2 regions of the Pedobacter sp. W3I1 genome follow, and region 1 is predicted to be linked to the other one. Evidence: riboswitches for the same ligand, from Rfam matches in the RefSeq annotation. Region 1 holds a riboswitch; the other holds the start of a gene.
The links. Region 1 has a riboswitch for cobalamin ahead of QF042_RS12980 (TonB-dependent siderophore receptor). Riboswitches for the same ligand answer to the same signal wherever they lie in the genome.
Positions count from the first base shown of each region.

Region 2: another riboswitch for cobalamin. It lies ahead of metE (5-methyltetrahydropteroyltriglutamate--homocysteine S-methyltransferase); the one in region 1 lies ahead of QF042_RS12980 (TonB-dependent siderophore receptor).

Region 1 is NZ_JAUSXN010000001.1:3,111,789-3,120,429, reverse strand. It holds gene QF042_RS12990 (ABC transporter substrate-binding protein) at 1-280, opposite strand, end outside; gene QF042_RS12985 (DUF6580 family putative transport protein) at 492-1,079, opposite strand; gene QF042_RS12980 (TonB-dependent siderophore receptor) at 1,119-2,987, opposite strand; cobalamin riboswitch at 3,085-3,281, opposite strand; gene QF042_RS12975 (serine hydrolase) at 3,366-4,613, shown strand; gene QF042_RS12970 (sigma-54 dependent transcriptional regulator) at 4,720-6,123, shown strand; gene QF042_RS12965 (chloride channel protein) at 6,312-7,862, opposite strand; gene QF042_RS12960 (hypothetical protein) at 7,912-8,103, opposite strand; gene QF042_RS12955 (RluA family pseudouridine synthase) at 8,179-8,641, opposite strand, start outside.
Region 2 is NZ_JAUSXN010000001.1:360,379-369,019, reverse strand. It holds gene QF042_RS01575 (M14 metallopeptidase family protein) at 202-2,898, opposite strand; gene QF042_RS01570 (hypothetical protein) at 3,012-3,284, shown strand; cobalamin riboswitch at 3,522-3,730, shown strand; gene metE (5-methyltetrahydropteroyltriglutamate--homocysteine S-methyltransferase) at 3,928-5,541, shown strand; gene QF042_RS26305 (hypothetical protein) at 5,561-6,262, shown strand; gene QF042_RS01560 (acyl-CoA thioesterase) at 6,559-6,945, shown strand; gene QF042_RS01555 (class I SAM-dependent methyltransferase) at 7,006-7,425, shown strand; gene QF042_RS01550 (hypothetical protein) at 7,470-7,649, shown strand; gene QF042_RS01545 (IS4 family transposase) at 8,023-8,641, shown strand, end outside.

The DNA.
Region 1 (8,641 bases):
AAACCTCGCAGATATCTTGTGTAAAAACCACATCAGGCGCGATGCTTTCCAGTAGCGCATCATCTACCCAATACAAACTTTTGCCTTGTGCTTTTGATGCTGAAAAGATCCGGTCGATTTCGATACTCGAATAGTTTTTACCTTCTAATATGCATCTTACAACTTTTGGCTGATCTGCCGCCTCTTTAGGACATTCGAATGTAACCCCATGCAGGTATTCTTGCAGGCCCATATCGTAAATCATTTTTGTAGCAGCAGGTAAAAAGGAAACAACTTTCATATCTATATTTTTAAATCATCCTGAACTTGTTTTAGGATCTATTATTCTTAACGCCAGATATCCTAAGGTAAACCAGAACGTCTTATTAGATGCTGAAATAAATTCAGCATGACGAGGAGTCTAAGTTAAAAAAAATCCTCTTTTGAATCGAATCAAAAGAGGATTTCTATGTTGTTTTCAGCTATTTGGTATTATACCAAACAATGGATATCTACAACTCTTGTGTCTGCAGTTTTAATACCGGATATTTTGCTTTTAAGATTTCGAAAGCTCCGAAAAGTAATGCACCGTAAATCACTGTTCCTTCTAAGAATCTAATCTCGAATGGAATAGCATTAATTAAACAATCTATAAAACCATTAAAGTTTTGTGTATAAAGTGGATTATTATACCATGAACCAATATCACTTATAATCCAATGGATGAACACAATTACAATTGTAGATAGTAATAAGCTGGCTACATTTACTTTTTTTAATAAAAAACGACCGGCTAAAACCATTAATGCAATTGCCAGGTATGTCCAAAGTTCTTGAACTAAAAACATACCTACATACTTTTTATAAATGGTTGTATAAAGTACTAAATCGCTTAAAAACAAACTCAATAGCGGAAAAGCAAATGCTTTTAGATGATCTTTAAAATAGGCTCCTCCAAATAAAGCTACCGCTCCTATTGATGAAAAATTGGCAAACTTTAATTCATCAGAGTTGAATGTTACCAACAAACGTAAAGCCGTTATCGCCAATATCATTAACAACAAAATTAATGTACGTGGATTAAATTTTAAATGAGACATGCTATTTCTGGTTAATGTTTAAGCAAAGTTAAATTTTTATTAGCGGATATTAAAACTTACACCTGTATTAAAGTTGAAGCCAGGTGTATTGTAGCCAATAATTTCACTGTATTTTTCGTTCAGAATGTTTTTGGCATCAAAAAATATCTTTACGCGTTTCTTCGCCAATGCATACTCTGCATAAGCACTTAACAGTTTATATGATGGTAAAAGCTCATCAATAGATTTAGTGGTGAAGTAAGTATCGTAACGGTTTCCAAAATAACGGAAATTAGCGCTAATGTATAAATTACTTGTAGCCTGAGCACCTGCATTAATGCCAAAAGTATGCTTCGGTCTGCGGATTAAATAATTGGTAGTCCCTGTATTTCCTTCTACAAAAGCATAATAACCGTTAATGTTAAACACGCTAAACTTTACTGCAGGTTCTACTTCAAAGCCTTTAAATTTTTGGCTTGCCTGGTTAATGTAACCAGTAGTGTATACAATGGCATCAGTTAAATCACGTTTGAAACCTGCGATGCGTAAAGTGAAGGCCTCATCAGCAAGATTCAAGTTTACACCAGCCTCATAATTTTGAGATTTTTCTGGTTTCAGATCCAGATTGGCACCATATTGCCCAAACAACATATTCAGTGTTGGAATTTTAAATGCGGTAGATACTGTTCCAAATAATTTTACTTCTTTAATAATGTTGATGCTTGGGGTAATAGAGTAAGTATAGTTTTCTCCATATTGATCATGTTTATTGTAACGTCCACCTACTTCCAGATTAAAAATGCTTAAATCATGTAAAAACAATGATCCATAAGCGGCGAAAATATTGGTTGTTGGGCTTTTGGTATCAGTAACCAATTTCATTTTTCTGTTGTCAATACCTACCAGTAAATCTAATTTATCACCTAATTTCTGGTTGTAAAATAAATCAACCACATTCAGTTTACCAAAGTTTAAGAATTTACTTTCGAAACCTGCATAACTCGAATTTACATTGTTTGAGTTGCTCTCGTGGCTGTAATTAAGCGTTATTTTACCAGTATTGAATTTATACTCGGAATTGAAACCTGCACTAAATTGTTTTAAAACAGAATTGTTGGTCGGTAAGCCATCGCTAAATGCACCTTCATCTATTTTATAATCGCCATAGAAGTAACGTAAAAATGGGTTAACAGAGAAATTTTTGTCGAGTTTAATTCCGAAATTAGCATTTAAACCATCGGTTTTAAAGCCGTCTTTATCAAAGATGGCTGCACTTCCAACTGGTGCAACGGCTTCAGAAATCCCATCAGTTTTTAAATGCGTGTAGTTAATATTGTAAGAAAAACCTTCTACGCCACCATTTAAACCGATAGTTCCTTTGTAAGTTTCAAAGCTGCCCGCACTGGCTACACCATAAATGGTATTTCCTTTAGGTCCACCCTTTTTAGTTACGATGTTGATTACACCTGCAACAGCATCCGATCCGTAAATAGTCGACTGGCCACCTCTTAAAATCTCAATATGATCGATCTGATCGATTGAGAACAGACGTAAATCAAATGTACCACTAATACTTGAAGGGTCATTCTGGATAATCCCATCAACCAATACTAAAGTATAACCACTTCCCGATCCTCTAAAAAAGATACTTTTGTCTTTTCCCTGGTTGCTGTTTCCTCCGCTGATGATGATACCAGCCTGTTCGTTTAATAAATCCGGTAATGATTTGCCGTTACTGCGTTCGAGTACTTCGCGACTGATAATGCTGACCACTTTACCTGTTTGCGATTGTTTCTGATCGTTTTTTGTCGCAGAAATTACAACATCTTTAAGCTGTAAACTGTCTTGATTTTGAGCATTAGCCACCTGGCTAATCATTAACTGCGCTAGCCCTAGACTGGCTACAGTTAGCATTCTTTTTTTGTTCATTTGATTGTGGTTTTGCCCACAGCCAACAGATTAGGAAAGGAAATGAAAATACGAAAAACGTTATGTATCTCAATCCTAGCTTCAATCCCCGAAAGCTATGAAATTAAATGCTGAAGGCAGGTCTTCTGACTTACTCCCGGGTTTCCGGCCTTCCCATGCCGAACGAGTCGGAACAGTGGCAGATTGATTGGAAATCCGTTAAGGAGCTTACAGCTGCGGGACAGTTACAGATTTACACTGTATTCCCTTTTAATTCCGGGTGTAAAGCCGGAAACCAAAAGCGCTGCAAAAGTAACAAAATTAAACAACATGTAAAATGGATGATGGAAAATGGTGATTTTAATAGAAAAGGCTAAATTAGGAATCAAATTTTTACTCATGAAAAGGATTTTAATTATTGCATTTTCGTTAATCGGCATATCTGCTATGGCACAAAAAACCGATACTGTTTTTCTGAAGAAAATGATGGAAAGCAAACCCGAACTTTTTTCTTCGGTGCTCCATCATCCACATAAAAACGAAATACAAATTCTATATACCCAGGTTAACCGTGATGTAAAGAATAGACCTGCTTTTAAAACGTTTAGCTATAATTTAGATCCGCACCATTATTTTTATCCCGCCAGTACGGTTAAACTTGCTGCGGTGATTTTTGCCCTGGAAAAGGTAAACCGGTTAAAAAACACTGGTTTAACAGCCAAAAGCACCATGATTACTGATAGCGCCTATAAAGGACAAACCAAAGTTTTAAAAGATACAAGTGCTAAAAACGGGCTTCCATCAATAGAACATTATGTTAAAAAGATTTTGCTTACCAGCGATAACGATGCTTTTAACCGTTTATTCGAATTTATTAGCCGGGCAGAAATTAATGAAAAACTGAAAGCAAACGGATTAAACGATAGCCGTATTTTAAACCGCCTGGCCATTGGCGATGCCGGCGAATCTGCCAAACATACCAATCCCATTAAGTTTTATAATGGAGATCATTTGGTGTATGATCAAGCAGCGCAGTACGATCCAAAAGAATATGAATTGAAATTGACGAATCTGGTAATGGGCACCGGATATATGGATAGTACAAACAAGTTAGTAAACAAGCCTTTCAGCTTAGCAGGCAAAAATGCCTTCGCCATTAACGACCAACAAAAGCTCATGCAGAAATTAATTTTTCCTGAGGCTTTCCCAGTGAAAGAACAGTTTAATCTTACACCAGAAGATTATAAGCTTATTTACACTTATATGAGTAAATACCCTACTGAAAGCGATTTTCCCAAATACGATCCAAAAGAATTTTGGACAACCTACGCAAAGATGCTGTATTATGGAAGAGAACAGGTAACACCAGATCCAAATATTAGAATCTTTAATAAATATGGCGATAGCTATGGCTACATCATCGATAATTCTTATTTCGTTGATTTTAAAAATGGAATTGAATATTTCTTAACGGCGGTAGTACAGAGCAACGAGGATGGCATATTTAACGATAATAAGTACGAATACGAAACGGTTTGTTTTCCTTTTATGAAAAACCTGGGACGTGCCATTTATGAGCTCGAATTAAAAAGAGCTAAAAAGCAAAAGCCCGATTTACGTAAGTTCAAACTGGATTATGTTTATTAAAACCTTTCGCATCTTTTAAGGTTTATAGCGGATAAATTGTATAAAAAACTATACATTAACTAAAAAATAATATATTCGCATTTCAAAACTAAAGAATACATCTCTAATGGCTAAATTATTAATAATTGACGATGAGCGTGCGATAAGGAGTACTTTACGCGAAATTCTGGAGTACGAAAATTACGATGTTGAAGATATCGATAACGGTATTGATGGCCTCGAAATGATCAAAAAAGGAAATTTCGATCTGGTACTTTGCGATATCAAGATGAATAAGATGGATGGTATGGAAGTGCTCGAACAGGCACAGCTCATTAAACCCGATTTGCCATTCATTATGATATCCGGTCATGGAACAGTTGAAACTGCCATTGAAGCCAGTAAAAAAGGAGCTTTCGATTTTATTTCGAAACCACCTGATTTAAACCGTTTATTAATCACGGTCCGTAATGGTTTAGACCGTGGAAATTTAGTTACCGAAACCAAGGTTTTAAAACGTAAGGCAAGTAAAACCCGTGAAATTCTAGGCGAATCGGAAAGCATTTCTAAAATTAAGGAAACCATTGAGCGTGTTGCGCCTACCGAGGCCCGCGTATTAATTACTGGTGCAAATGGTAGTGGTAAAGAATTGGTAGCCCGTTGGTTACATGAGAAATCGAATCGGGCAGATAGTCCTTTAATTGAAGTAAACTGTGCGGCTATTCCATCCGAACTAATAGAAAGTGAATTGTTTGGTCACGAGAAAGGTTCTTTTACCTCTGCTGTTAAACAACGTATCGGTAAGTTTGAACTGGCTAATGGCGGAACTTTATTTTTGGATGAGATTGGTGATATGAGCCTCTCTGCCCAGGCAAAAGTTTTACGTGCTTTGCAGGAGCATAAAATTTCGCGTGTGGGTGGCGAAAAGGAAATTGAAGTAAATGTTCGCGTTTTAGCAGCAACCAATAAAGATTTATTGAAAGAAATCGAAGATGGTAACTTCCGTATGGATTTGTACCACCGCTTAAACGTAATCAATATCCATGTTCCACATTTAACAGAGCGTATTGATGATATTCCTGTTATTGCGCAAAACTTTTTAGAAAATATTTGTAGCGACTATGGAATGCCTGTGAAGAAAATAAACGAAGCAGGTATGGCTGCTTTAAAGGCCTTACCGTGGACAGGTAACGTACGTGAATTACATAACATGATTGAGCGTTTGATTATTTTGAGCGACAAGGTTATTACCGAAAATGATGTGCGCGCTTTTGCCAATCCTGGTGGTGGTACAAACATTGGTGCCGCAACCAGTGCACAGATTGCGGGTGCTGGCGGTTCGAGTCTGGCTTTTTCTTTCGATTCTTTTAATAATTTTCAGGATTATAAAGATCACGCAGAACGTGAATTCATCAAATTCAAATTGGAGAAAAACAACTGGAATGTATCAAAAACAGCTGATGAAATTGATATCCAAAGAAGTCACTTATATAGTAAAATTGAGAAGTTTGGATTAAAGAGAGCTGAGTAAGGTGAAAAGTTTTAAGGTTGGAATGTTTTAAAGTTGGAAGGTTTTCCGCTCAACATTCCAACTTTTAGAGATTCCAATAGATAAATCGTCATGTCGACTGAAGCGCAGCGGAATGGAGATATCTATTAATAATATCTATGAAAGATTTCTCCACTACGGTCGAAATGACGTTCCCGTAGGATTTAGGGTTACCCCATATAATCATTCTGTCTCATCAGCAATGCCCTGTATTTATTAAAAATCGCCGTTTTAGAAACGAAGCCTAGATATTGATTTTGCGCAGTTAACACCGGTAAAATCCATACATTATCCTGCTCCATTTTCTCTAATACCATTTTCAGATCATCATTTTCAGTAATGGCATTTGGTGCAGGTTGTACCAAATAAGAAGCTTGCAAATTTTCCTTATCAGGATGATTAATCATTTCGTTAAAAAGCTCTTCTATGTAAATTATGCCTTTAAAATCGCCCATTTCATCCGTAACAGCACATATATTTTTACGCGATTGCAAAATTTCATTCATCTTAACCGAAATATGATCATTCATGTTTAATCGAGGATAGGTTTTCTCAATCAGGTATTTCAGCTTCATCTGGTTTAAAACAGTCGTATCTTTATCATCATGCGATAACAGTTCGCCTTTATCAGCCAATGCTTTTGTATAGATAGAATGTTTTTGAGCACTGCGGTTAATCGCATAAGAAATGGCAGTGGTAATCATCAGCGGCACCATTAAGACATATCCGCCCGTAATTTCGGCAATTAGAAAGATACCAGTTAAAGGTGCGTGCATAATTGAGCCTAAGGCTGCGGCCATTCCTGCTACAATAAAATTGGATACATTTAGTTGAGCAATACCAGATAGATTGACCACATAAGCAAAGATAAATCCAATTAAACCGCCCATAATTAAACTGGGCGCAAATGTTCCGCCATTACCACCTGCACCCAGGGTTACCAGGGTAGCTATCGACTTCATAAAAATGGTTACCACCGTGAATAGGATAACCAAAGCAGGGATAGTATTATAATCTGAAAAAATACTATTATTGATCACCGCCTTATAGTCACCTTTTAGCAATTCTTTTATGGTAATATATCCTTCGCCATACAACGTCGGGAATAGAAAAACCAAAACACCAAGCATTAAACCTCCTGCAATAACCTTGGTGTACGGATGTTTTATTTTATAGAATAAGCCTTTTACGGCATAGTTGGCTTTTGTAAAATAAATAGAAAACAAGCCTATAAAGCAAGCTAATATTACATAGTAGAATAAGGCGTTAACCTTCCATCCTTCTGTAACTAAAAAGAAAAGTTGTTGTGTGTAAAATAATCGTGCTACTACTGCTGCGGTTGCCGCTGATAATAAGAGCGGGATAAATGCAGGAATGGTAAACTCAGGTAATAAAATTTCGATAGCGAAAACAATACCCGCCACAGGACTATTAAATGCTCCTGCAATACCCGCTGCTGCACCACAAGCCACCAACATGGTAATTTCACGATAAGACAAACCCAGTAAACGGCCAAGATTTGAGCCTATTGCCGATCCGCTGGTAACAATTGGTGCCTCTAAACCTGTTGATCCACCGAAACCAACAGTAACTGCTGCAGTTATAACCTGCGAATAAATATTATGTGCTTCTACCTTGCTCGATTTTTTTGAAATGGCATAAAGCAATGGGGTTAAGCCCGTTTCGAACTTCGTTCTCCGGATAAAGTATCTAATGTACAAAACCGTTAGAAAAATACCGATCATTGGAAAAATGAAATACAAGTAGTATTTATATTTCCAGTGCCAGTCTGATTGAAAGAAATTCTTCGATATGATGGGTTAAACTTTTTAAAACGGCTGCTGCAAGTCCTGCTAAAATTCCAACAATTACAGCAAGGATAACTAAGAAATTACGGTTTGATATTTTAGATTTTCGGTATTGATTAACCGCATCAAGGTAATTTACAAATCTGATGTACATTCTATTATTTTTAATAGAGGGCGAATAGTCCAAAAGTAACAAAAACAACGAAACGAGCCAATTTAAAGGGCCGTTTTACGCATCAAATTTATCCAATAGCTTAATTAAGGTTGCAAAATCTTTTGGATAAGGTGCATCGATCACAATATCTTGGTCATCTAATCCTTTAAAAACCAAATGCCTGGCGTGTAATGCGAAACGTTTCATAATGGGTTGCTCCTCCTCGCCTTTGGTTAATTTATAACCTCTCTTAATTGACGAAAGAAAAACAGGTTTGCCTTTGTACATATCATCGCCAACAATGGCTGCTCTTTGCGTAGCCAGGTGAATACGGATTTGGTGCATACGGCCAGTTATTGGCTTGCACTCTACCAAAGTGTAATGTTTGTAGTATTTTAACGAATCGAAAATAGTTTCCGCTCTTTTACCTTCTGCCCTATCAATGGTTACATTTTTATTGCCATCGTTTAAGATCGGAAGATCAACCGTTAACTGGTCGAAAATGACGTGCCCATCTACTACCGCATGATAGGTTTTA
Region 2 (8,641 bases), 2.8 Mb from region 1:
CAGGATAGTGGCTCTCACGTCTCAATAGAGTTTTTATCTTGAGATATCGTCATTTCGACCGCAGTGGAGAAATCTTTGAGCTATCTTAAAAGATTTCTCCATTTCGCTACGCTTCAGTCGAAATGACGCCCTTAATATTATTAGATTTTTCAGTAGCAGTCGGCTGAAGAAATAGCATAAATGCGACAGACTTGATTGTCATTACTTATACAACTGATTAAATATCAGTTTAAAAGTACCATGCGTTTGCGCCCTAAAAGCAATTTCCGGCCCGAAGGCAAGCAATTTTCCTTTGCCAACTTTTGCTTCAAAAGCGGTTACACCATCTTGCAAATAAGCCTGGCCCCAGGCCCAGCCACTGCGCAGCGGTGTGGTGTTTTCGAACCACATTAATGGTTTAATCTTTCCAGCTGCAATGGCGTCGCCTGTGAGCTTAAAAACAGGACTATTATCGAAATAAACGTCGGCCTCTTTCTCCATTCCCCAATTTGTTGGCAAGCTGGTATCTACGCCAACATTCAAAACACTTCCCGGAACATAATATTTTTCAGCTGGTAACCGTTTTTCCTCTCCGTTTACAATTTCTACCATTGCATTACGCACAGGAAGATTTAAATGATAGGCTAAATTAGTACTGCTACCAATGGTTACAATATTGCCACCTGCTTCTAAGAATTTCTTTAATTCAGGAATCGATTTATCTGCAGTAATCCTACCTAAACGATTCCTAAATTCCTGAGGAATTTCTTCTGCTTTTGGCCCAAAAGACCTGTTTCCAAACCCTCCTCCTTGTACCGATGGTATTGCTCCTCCCACAAAAATAATTACATCATACTTAGATTTTAAGTTTCCGGCATCAATATCCTGCGGATAAATTACCGTTGCGTTATAATGATATTGCTCCATTAAAAAGCGCACCCAACCCGATGCCATTGAGCCTCCATAGGTATCCCAAAGGGCAATTCTTCTGGCGGAAATTTTAATTTTATCTTTTGGCGCATTTGCGCTTTTTAATTTGATATTGGCTTTTTCCAGTATTGATTTCCCTGCTGATGAAACATAAAAATCGCCATTCCCGGTAGAGCGGTAAACCTCAACTTTATTTTTTAATAGATCGTTTACTGCAGTGTAAGAATCGTTTTGCGCCGCACTTAACACATAGCCCGATCCACCTGGCAATTTATGATCAGATTTTAATAATTGCCCATAAGGGTTTTTCTCAAAAGGACCAGAAAAATCGTCGAGAATCCGATCAAATTTAACATCCATCAAATAGGCTAATGTCCATCCAGCCGCATCATATGGTGGTATGGGTGCGCCTCCTTCGTATTTAAAATCATTAGGGTGATCTTGCGGTTCGAACATATCCAAAACGTGTGGACGGAAAGCCTGATCCGTTTTTACTACATAACTTCCGGCAGGATAATTTTTCCCTGCAACGGCAAATGAAGCTGTTGCTTTTTGAACCACGATACCTGTTCTGATCAAAGCATTTAAAAATTTCACTGCAGAATTAAAATCCGGCTGATCTGCAGATAAAATATATCCCCGTGGATCTCTGTTTACAGGAGCTTTCATCACCGTATCAAAAGCTTTCATGCTAATTTGACGTCGGGAGCCAAAATCGGCATCGCCTCCAGCAACCGGAGCACCTTTTTCACCTTTGGCAGCATTATTAATGGCTTCTATTTTTTTAGGAGAAAAAGACCAGGTATCTTTTTTACCACGATCAATAGAATTTCTGCCCATCTGGTAAATGTTGTACAACAATTCGTCGCGGTAACGTTGCGCATAATTTAAAACGGCATAATTTAGCGATACCGAATAGTCGATCGAGTTTTTAAAATACCATTTCCTCGGGGTAATCGGGTTTGGCGAATCGCCGTTTGGTAATAATCTCGAAGGAACCAACGGAATTTCAGAGGGTGTGGGGTTCCCGATAATTTCGGTTAGGAGCCCGATCATGTTATGAAAATAGGTTGTGGTTCTTAACCCTCCATTGTACCAGGTAGAATAAACCGATCCTCCGCGCTGGGTATAACCGGGTTTGTTTTCTACATTCATGCGGTTGTGCATGGCCGCACCTACGGCATCTAAACTGGTTAATAAGGTTGGGTCGAAAACATAATTGAAAGGATCGCGGTAGGGTGGGCCTGCAACAACGGTTCCTGCCGGACCAGCCTGATGGTGGTTATACATAATCTGCGGAATCCACTCTACAAAAAGCTGGCGACCAATATTTTGTGTTTCTTTAAGGTTCAACATAAAGAAATCACGGTTGTTATCATGACCTGCATATTTTTCATACAAAACAGGCAAACCTGAGGTTGTTCTTTTCTTGGGGTCTTTCTCTCTCATATACCAATTGCTCACCAGTTCTTGCCCGTCAGGGTTGGCATGGGTAAACAAGATGATTACGTTATCCAAAATCCGCTGGGTTTCAGGATCTTTTCGGGAAGCAAACTCATAAACGGTTTCGATCAGCTGATGCGCACCCACTACCTCGTTGGCATGCAGGCCGCCATCTATCCAAACAACCGCTTTACCTTCCTGGGCTAATGCTTTTGCCTGCTCGGATGTAATTTCTGCATGTGCCAACTGTTGCGAAATTTCCTTGTAGCGGTCTAATTTCTTGAGGTTTTCTGGTGAAGAAACAATTAACATATACTGACTTCTGCCTTCTTCGGTTTTGCCAATATCAACCAGTTTAATGCGATCAGAGCTTGCCGCCAGTTTTTTAAAATAAGCTTCTGTTTGGGTATAATTGGCCAGTTGATAATCGTCACCGATATCAAAACCAAAATGAGATTTTGGCGTTGGCACTTCCTGGGCCAGTACTGCACAGCTATTTATCATTAAAAAAGCAATAAAAAGCCTTTTAAAGTAGATTTTTATCATAATAAGGTTTAGTTAGGTAATCAAATATAATAGAGAATAAGCTCCAAAAACGGCTTGCTGTAAATTTGTTACAAGTGATTCTATGAGCATACTATTAACCACAGATAAAAAGGATGCACACAGATATAAGTGTTTATGTACGCTCACCTAATTTATTATTTAATGCGGCGTTGAAATTTTCTAAGGCACTATGCTGGCTTGCTTTGAAAAAACGAACAGGTTATACCGAAGAACGTCGTCAATCCCAAGAGCAGGAAATCAAAAAAACAGATGCAGGACAGAACCCCTTAGCACACCCAAACCTTAACGCAGTGGTTTTGTGTTCAAATCTGCAAAAACATTCAATTAGCACCAACGAACAAAACAAAGTGCCGTTGTTTTTTTGATGAGGGAGAGGGCGTGTGGAGGCTCCTTGTTGGATTGACGAAGCGCTTTGGGTACTTTGGCGCTCCAAAGTACCATGCCTCCGCGGCATAGAGCGGAAAAATATTTACTATATATGTCCACATAGTCTCTAACTGATGAGCATTTGTATGGAGGTGGTAAAATCAATGCTTACAAAAATACCTTAATCTTTAAATCCTAATCCATACATTTGTCCTGATGTAAGTTCTTAACTTTATTTTTCATCAACCGATACAGGTTCCCGGAATACAACCGGGATTAATAGGGAATCGTGTGCAAATCACGAGCTGTCGCGCAACTGTAAATTCTGTCTTTTTGTTAAAAAGACAACGGTCTTATCATTCATGCCACTGTGCCGTTTACCGGGATGGGAAGGCGATAAGACCGGGAATAAGTCAGGAGACCTGCCTATATTGAATTGACGGTGCTTTCGCGTTATAAAGTAATTGGTCAGGTCTGATTGTACAACATAAAATTAACCATTTTATATGCTTGCTTTAAGCTTCTGGCTGATGAGTAGGTTGTTTGTGCCCAAACCTTTCCTTTTTTATTTCTAACAAAAAACATTATAAAATATTGCTTTAAGAGCTTTTAAACGATTTATTTACTTAATCTTTAAAAGAGATGCTAACGCAAAATCTGGGCTATCCGCGAATAGGTAGCCAAAGGGAATTAAAGAAAATCTGCGAAAATTACTGGGCAGATAAAACTGGGTACAAAAATGTACTTCAGGTGGGAAAAAACATTCGCCACGAAAACTGGAACCTTCAAAAAGAAGCTGGAATTGATGTTATTCCATCAAACGACTTTTCTTTTTATGATCATGTGCTCGATCATTCTTTAACTTTTGGGGCAATACCGAAAAGGTATAACGAAGTGATCCTGAAAAAAGGAAATTCTGAACTTGATCTCTATTTTGCCATGGCCAGGGGTTATCAAAAAGAAGGTCTGGATGTGGTAGCGATGGAAATGACCAAATGGTTCGATACCAATTATCATTACATTGTTCCTGAATTTTACAAAGATCAGCCGTTTAAACTTTTCTCCACCAAAATTATCGATGAGTTTTATGAGGCAAAACAATTGGGCATTGCGACTAAGCCTGTTTTAATTGGCCCGGTTTCTTACCTTTTATTGGGAAAAGAAAAAGAAGCTGGCTTTGAAAAGATCGATCTGATCAAAAATCTCCTTCCGGTTTATATCGAAATTTTATCCCGATTAGACGCTTTGGATGTAGAGTATGTTCAGTTTGATGAGCCATTTTTGACTTTAGACCTTACCGAAAAAGACAAAAAAGCTTACGAATATGCTTATAAAGAGATCAGAAAGGCTTTCCCAAGGTTAAAAATTGTTTTGGCTACCTATTTCGAAGGCCTGGGCAATAATTTAGCACTAACTACTTCACTCCCGGTAAATATTTTACATATCGACCTGGTACGTGCTGAAGGTCAATTAGCGGATGTTTTAGCTTTGTTAAAAGAAGATACCATCCTTTCGTTAGGTTTGGTAGACGGAAGAAACATCTGGAAAAATGATTTCGAGAAATCTGTTTCAATCATTAATCAAGTTGCAGAAAAAAGAGGCTTGGATAAAGTGTGGATCGCCCCATCTTGTTCCCTAATCCACTCACCGGTAGATTTAGACATTGAAACCAATGAACAAAATCTGTCGGCAGAAATTAAACAGTGGTTGGCTTATGCGAAACAAAAAATTGCGGAGATAGCTACCTTAAAAAAACTGATCACCAACGAAAGCCCTGCATCTACCCTGCAAAAACTTGAGGAAAATAAGATCGCGATTGCTAACCGTAAAGTTTCTAAAATCATCCACAATCCTGAAGTTAAACAACGTGTTTTAGGATTAAAAGAGCAGGATGCAGAACGTTTAAGTCCGTTTTCGAGCAGAAAAATCAAACAACAGGAGCTTAATCTGCCAAGTTATGCCACTACAACCATCGGATCATTTCCGCAAACGGCAGAAGTGAGAAGCTGGAGAGCAAAACTAAAAAACGGAACTTTTACCGTTGAAGAATATGACGATTTAATCGCCAAAGAAACTGCAAAAGCCGTAAACTGGCAGGAAGAAATCGATCTGGATGTTTTGGTTCATGGTGAATTTGAACGTAACGATATGGTTGAATACTTCGGTGAGCAGCTGGATGGTTTTGCTTTCTCTAAAAATGGTTGGGTGCAGAGTTATGGCTCGCGCTGTGTAAAACCCACCTATTATTTTTGGTGATGTTTCGCGCCCAAAACCCATGACCGTAAAGTGGACTGCCTATGCACAGTCGCTTACCTCAAAATACATGAAAGGTATGTTAACTGGTCCGGTAACGATTTTACAATGGTCGTTTGTACGTAATGATCAACCACGATCAGAAACCTGCACTCAAATTGCCCTGGCCATTCGGGATGAGGTTTGCGACCTGGAAAATGCAGGGATAAAAATCATCCAGATTGATGAGCCAGCCATTAGAGAGGGTTTACCATTGCGCAAAGCTGATTGGCAAAACTATTTGAACTGGGCCGTTAAAGCCTTTAAAATTTCGGCGAGCGGCGTGAAAGACGATACGCAGATCCACACGCACATGTGTTACTCGGAGTTTAACGATATCATCCAAAACATTGCCGATATGGATGCTGATGTAATCACTATTGAAACCTCACGTTCGCAGATGGAATTATTAGACGCTTTTGCAGATTTTAAATATCCAAATGAAATTGGCCCAGGTGTATACGATATTCACTCTCCAAGGGTTCCAAAGAGGGAAGAAATGGTTCAATTGCTCAAAAAAGCAAAAGCTGTTATTCCCTCCGGGCAACTCTGGGTAAACCCGGATTGTGGTTTAAAAACCCGCGGATGGGACGAAACCAAAAAGGCCTTAATAGAAATGGTTGAAGCCGCAAAAGAAATGCGTAAAACCGAAGAGGTACTTGCTGCAGATCTTCAGGTGAATTAATTCTATTTTGCCACTGAGAAACCAATACTATTAAGTTAAGAATTCGATTGTTGTCAGTCTGAGCTTGTCGAAGACCCTTATCGTGAAATAATTAAAAAGACTGTCCTTCGACAAGCTCAGGATGACATCTTTTTAGTTATTTCACCCCTTAATTGCATTACCAGAAATACTGAAAGCACATTTATTTTTGCGTTTCCAGTATCCATTTCTCATACGCAAACCTTTTACTTTGGCAACTTTCTACTAAAAATAACCAGAAAGTTGCCAAAGCTTTTTACAGCACCTATATTTAACCCATGACCCTAGAAGAAAGAATAGAAAATTCTAAAACCAGTATTTTTAAAGCCGTTTTCCCAAATACAACAAACCATTACGATACCCTTTTCGGCGGAACAGCCATGCATTTAATGGATGAGGTTGCTTTTATTACTGCAACCCGTTTTAGCCGTCAGATTATGGTTACCGTGAGCAGCGACAGGATAGATTTTAAAAAACCAATCCCAGCAGGCACTATCGTAGAGCTTATCGGCAAGGTAAACCATGTGGGCAATACCAGTTTAAAGGTTAATGTAGAAATTTATATCGAACAGATGTATGCCGAAGGAAGAGAATTGGCCGTACGCGGGGATTTTACTTTTGTGGCCATTGATGAAAATAAAAAGCCGGTTCAAGTGATTAAATAATTTATAAGCCTGTACCAAAAAGATGTAAAAATCATGAGCCCCAAATCATTAAATTTGATCATGGAACAGCAACTTTCAGAAGAAGACTTAAAAAATATTGCCAGGCAGTTGGGCTGTCCTGAAGGCGGGCACGGCATTAAAACAGGTGAGATGATGCATGCCAATAATATTGGTATGACTATTTCTGCAATTGAGGCATTAGATCTTCAAAACAATGAAACTGTTTTAGAAATCGGTCACGGTAACGGCGGGCATATTGCGCAGTTATTGTTACAAGCCGAAAATCTCCATTATTTTGGTGCTGATATTTCTGCAACTATTATTGCTGAAGCCAGGAAGATCAATCAGGATTTCATTACAGAAGGAAAGGTTCACTTCCAGCTAACAGATGGCATTACATTACCATTTGAGGATAATCGGTTTGATAAAATTTTTACGGTTAATACAATCTACTTTTGGACAAATCCAAGCGAACACTAAAACCTGACGGCACTTTGGCTATCTGTTTTGCTGATAAAAATTTCATGAAAAATCTCCCTTTTACTCCTTATGGCTTTACACTTTACGAAGTAGAAACCGTAAAAGAACTATTAGAAAAAGCGAGATTTGCCATTAAAAATACGTTTAAAAAACTAGAGCAGTTACAAAGTAAAACCGGCGAACAGATAGAAAGGGAATATTACATTGTAACGGCTAATGCATAAGAAACAACATTATAGTCCTCGTTTGTAACGAGGATTAGCGAGAATAGCGATTGTATCGCTAGTAGCACAACCACATTGCAAATGTGAATCTCATTCATCCTCGTTACAAACCATAGCCGTTAACTTAATTTTTAAAAGTAGATTTTAAGTTGGGAAATAGACAGGGCTTCGCCACTGTGCGAAGCAATTAGATTTTTCCCATATTTGTTTTTTTATTAGTTAAAAGGCGGTTAGTTCTTGGTGGAAGTACCGCCTTTTTCTATTTTAAAAATACCATTTTTTTTAACGATGTTCGATTTCTTAGGGAAAAAGTGCATTATTTCTATCGTCCGATATTATTTGCGAAAGTTCACTGAATGTTCTTTCCCCAGAGTTGGACCGCCTGCTGGATATTGATGAAGTACGTGCTACCGCACGCAGAACAGGTTTCATGAAACGGTCTTCGAAGCTTGCGCCCGAACATTTCCTGGAGTGCCTGATGTTCGCTGATCTGGAACATGGGCAGCTCAGTATTCAGGATTCCTGCGATGACATGGTGATACACAACGGTATCCGCGTGAGCAAGGTTGCACTGCATAAACGCTTTAACCAGAGCAGTGTGGAGTTTGTCCAGGCTGTTCTTTCCGATCAGATGCTGACCAGGATGGATTTTGCTGACGCCAGGGACTGGTCAGCCTTTTCAGCTGTTATCATCGCTGACTCCTGTAAATTCCATCTTCCAAAGGGGTTTTCGGAAGCCTATCCGCCTATGGGCCGTTTTGCAGCAGGGAATTCACTTATGAATATCCAGTATGCCTTTGACATTAAGAGCGGCTGCTGGAAAACACTTGATTTCACACGGGCAACAGAGAACGACCAAAGATATTCGGGCGCACACATTGACCGTATAGGCAAGGGTGAGCTACACATCAGAGACCTGGGGTATGTTACCCAGAGCTATCTGTTAGGAATTGCCAGGCGGCAGGCTTATTTCTTAAACAGGCTACATCCCT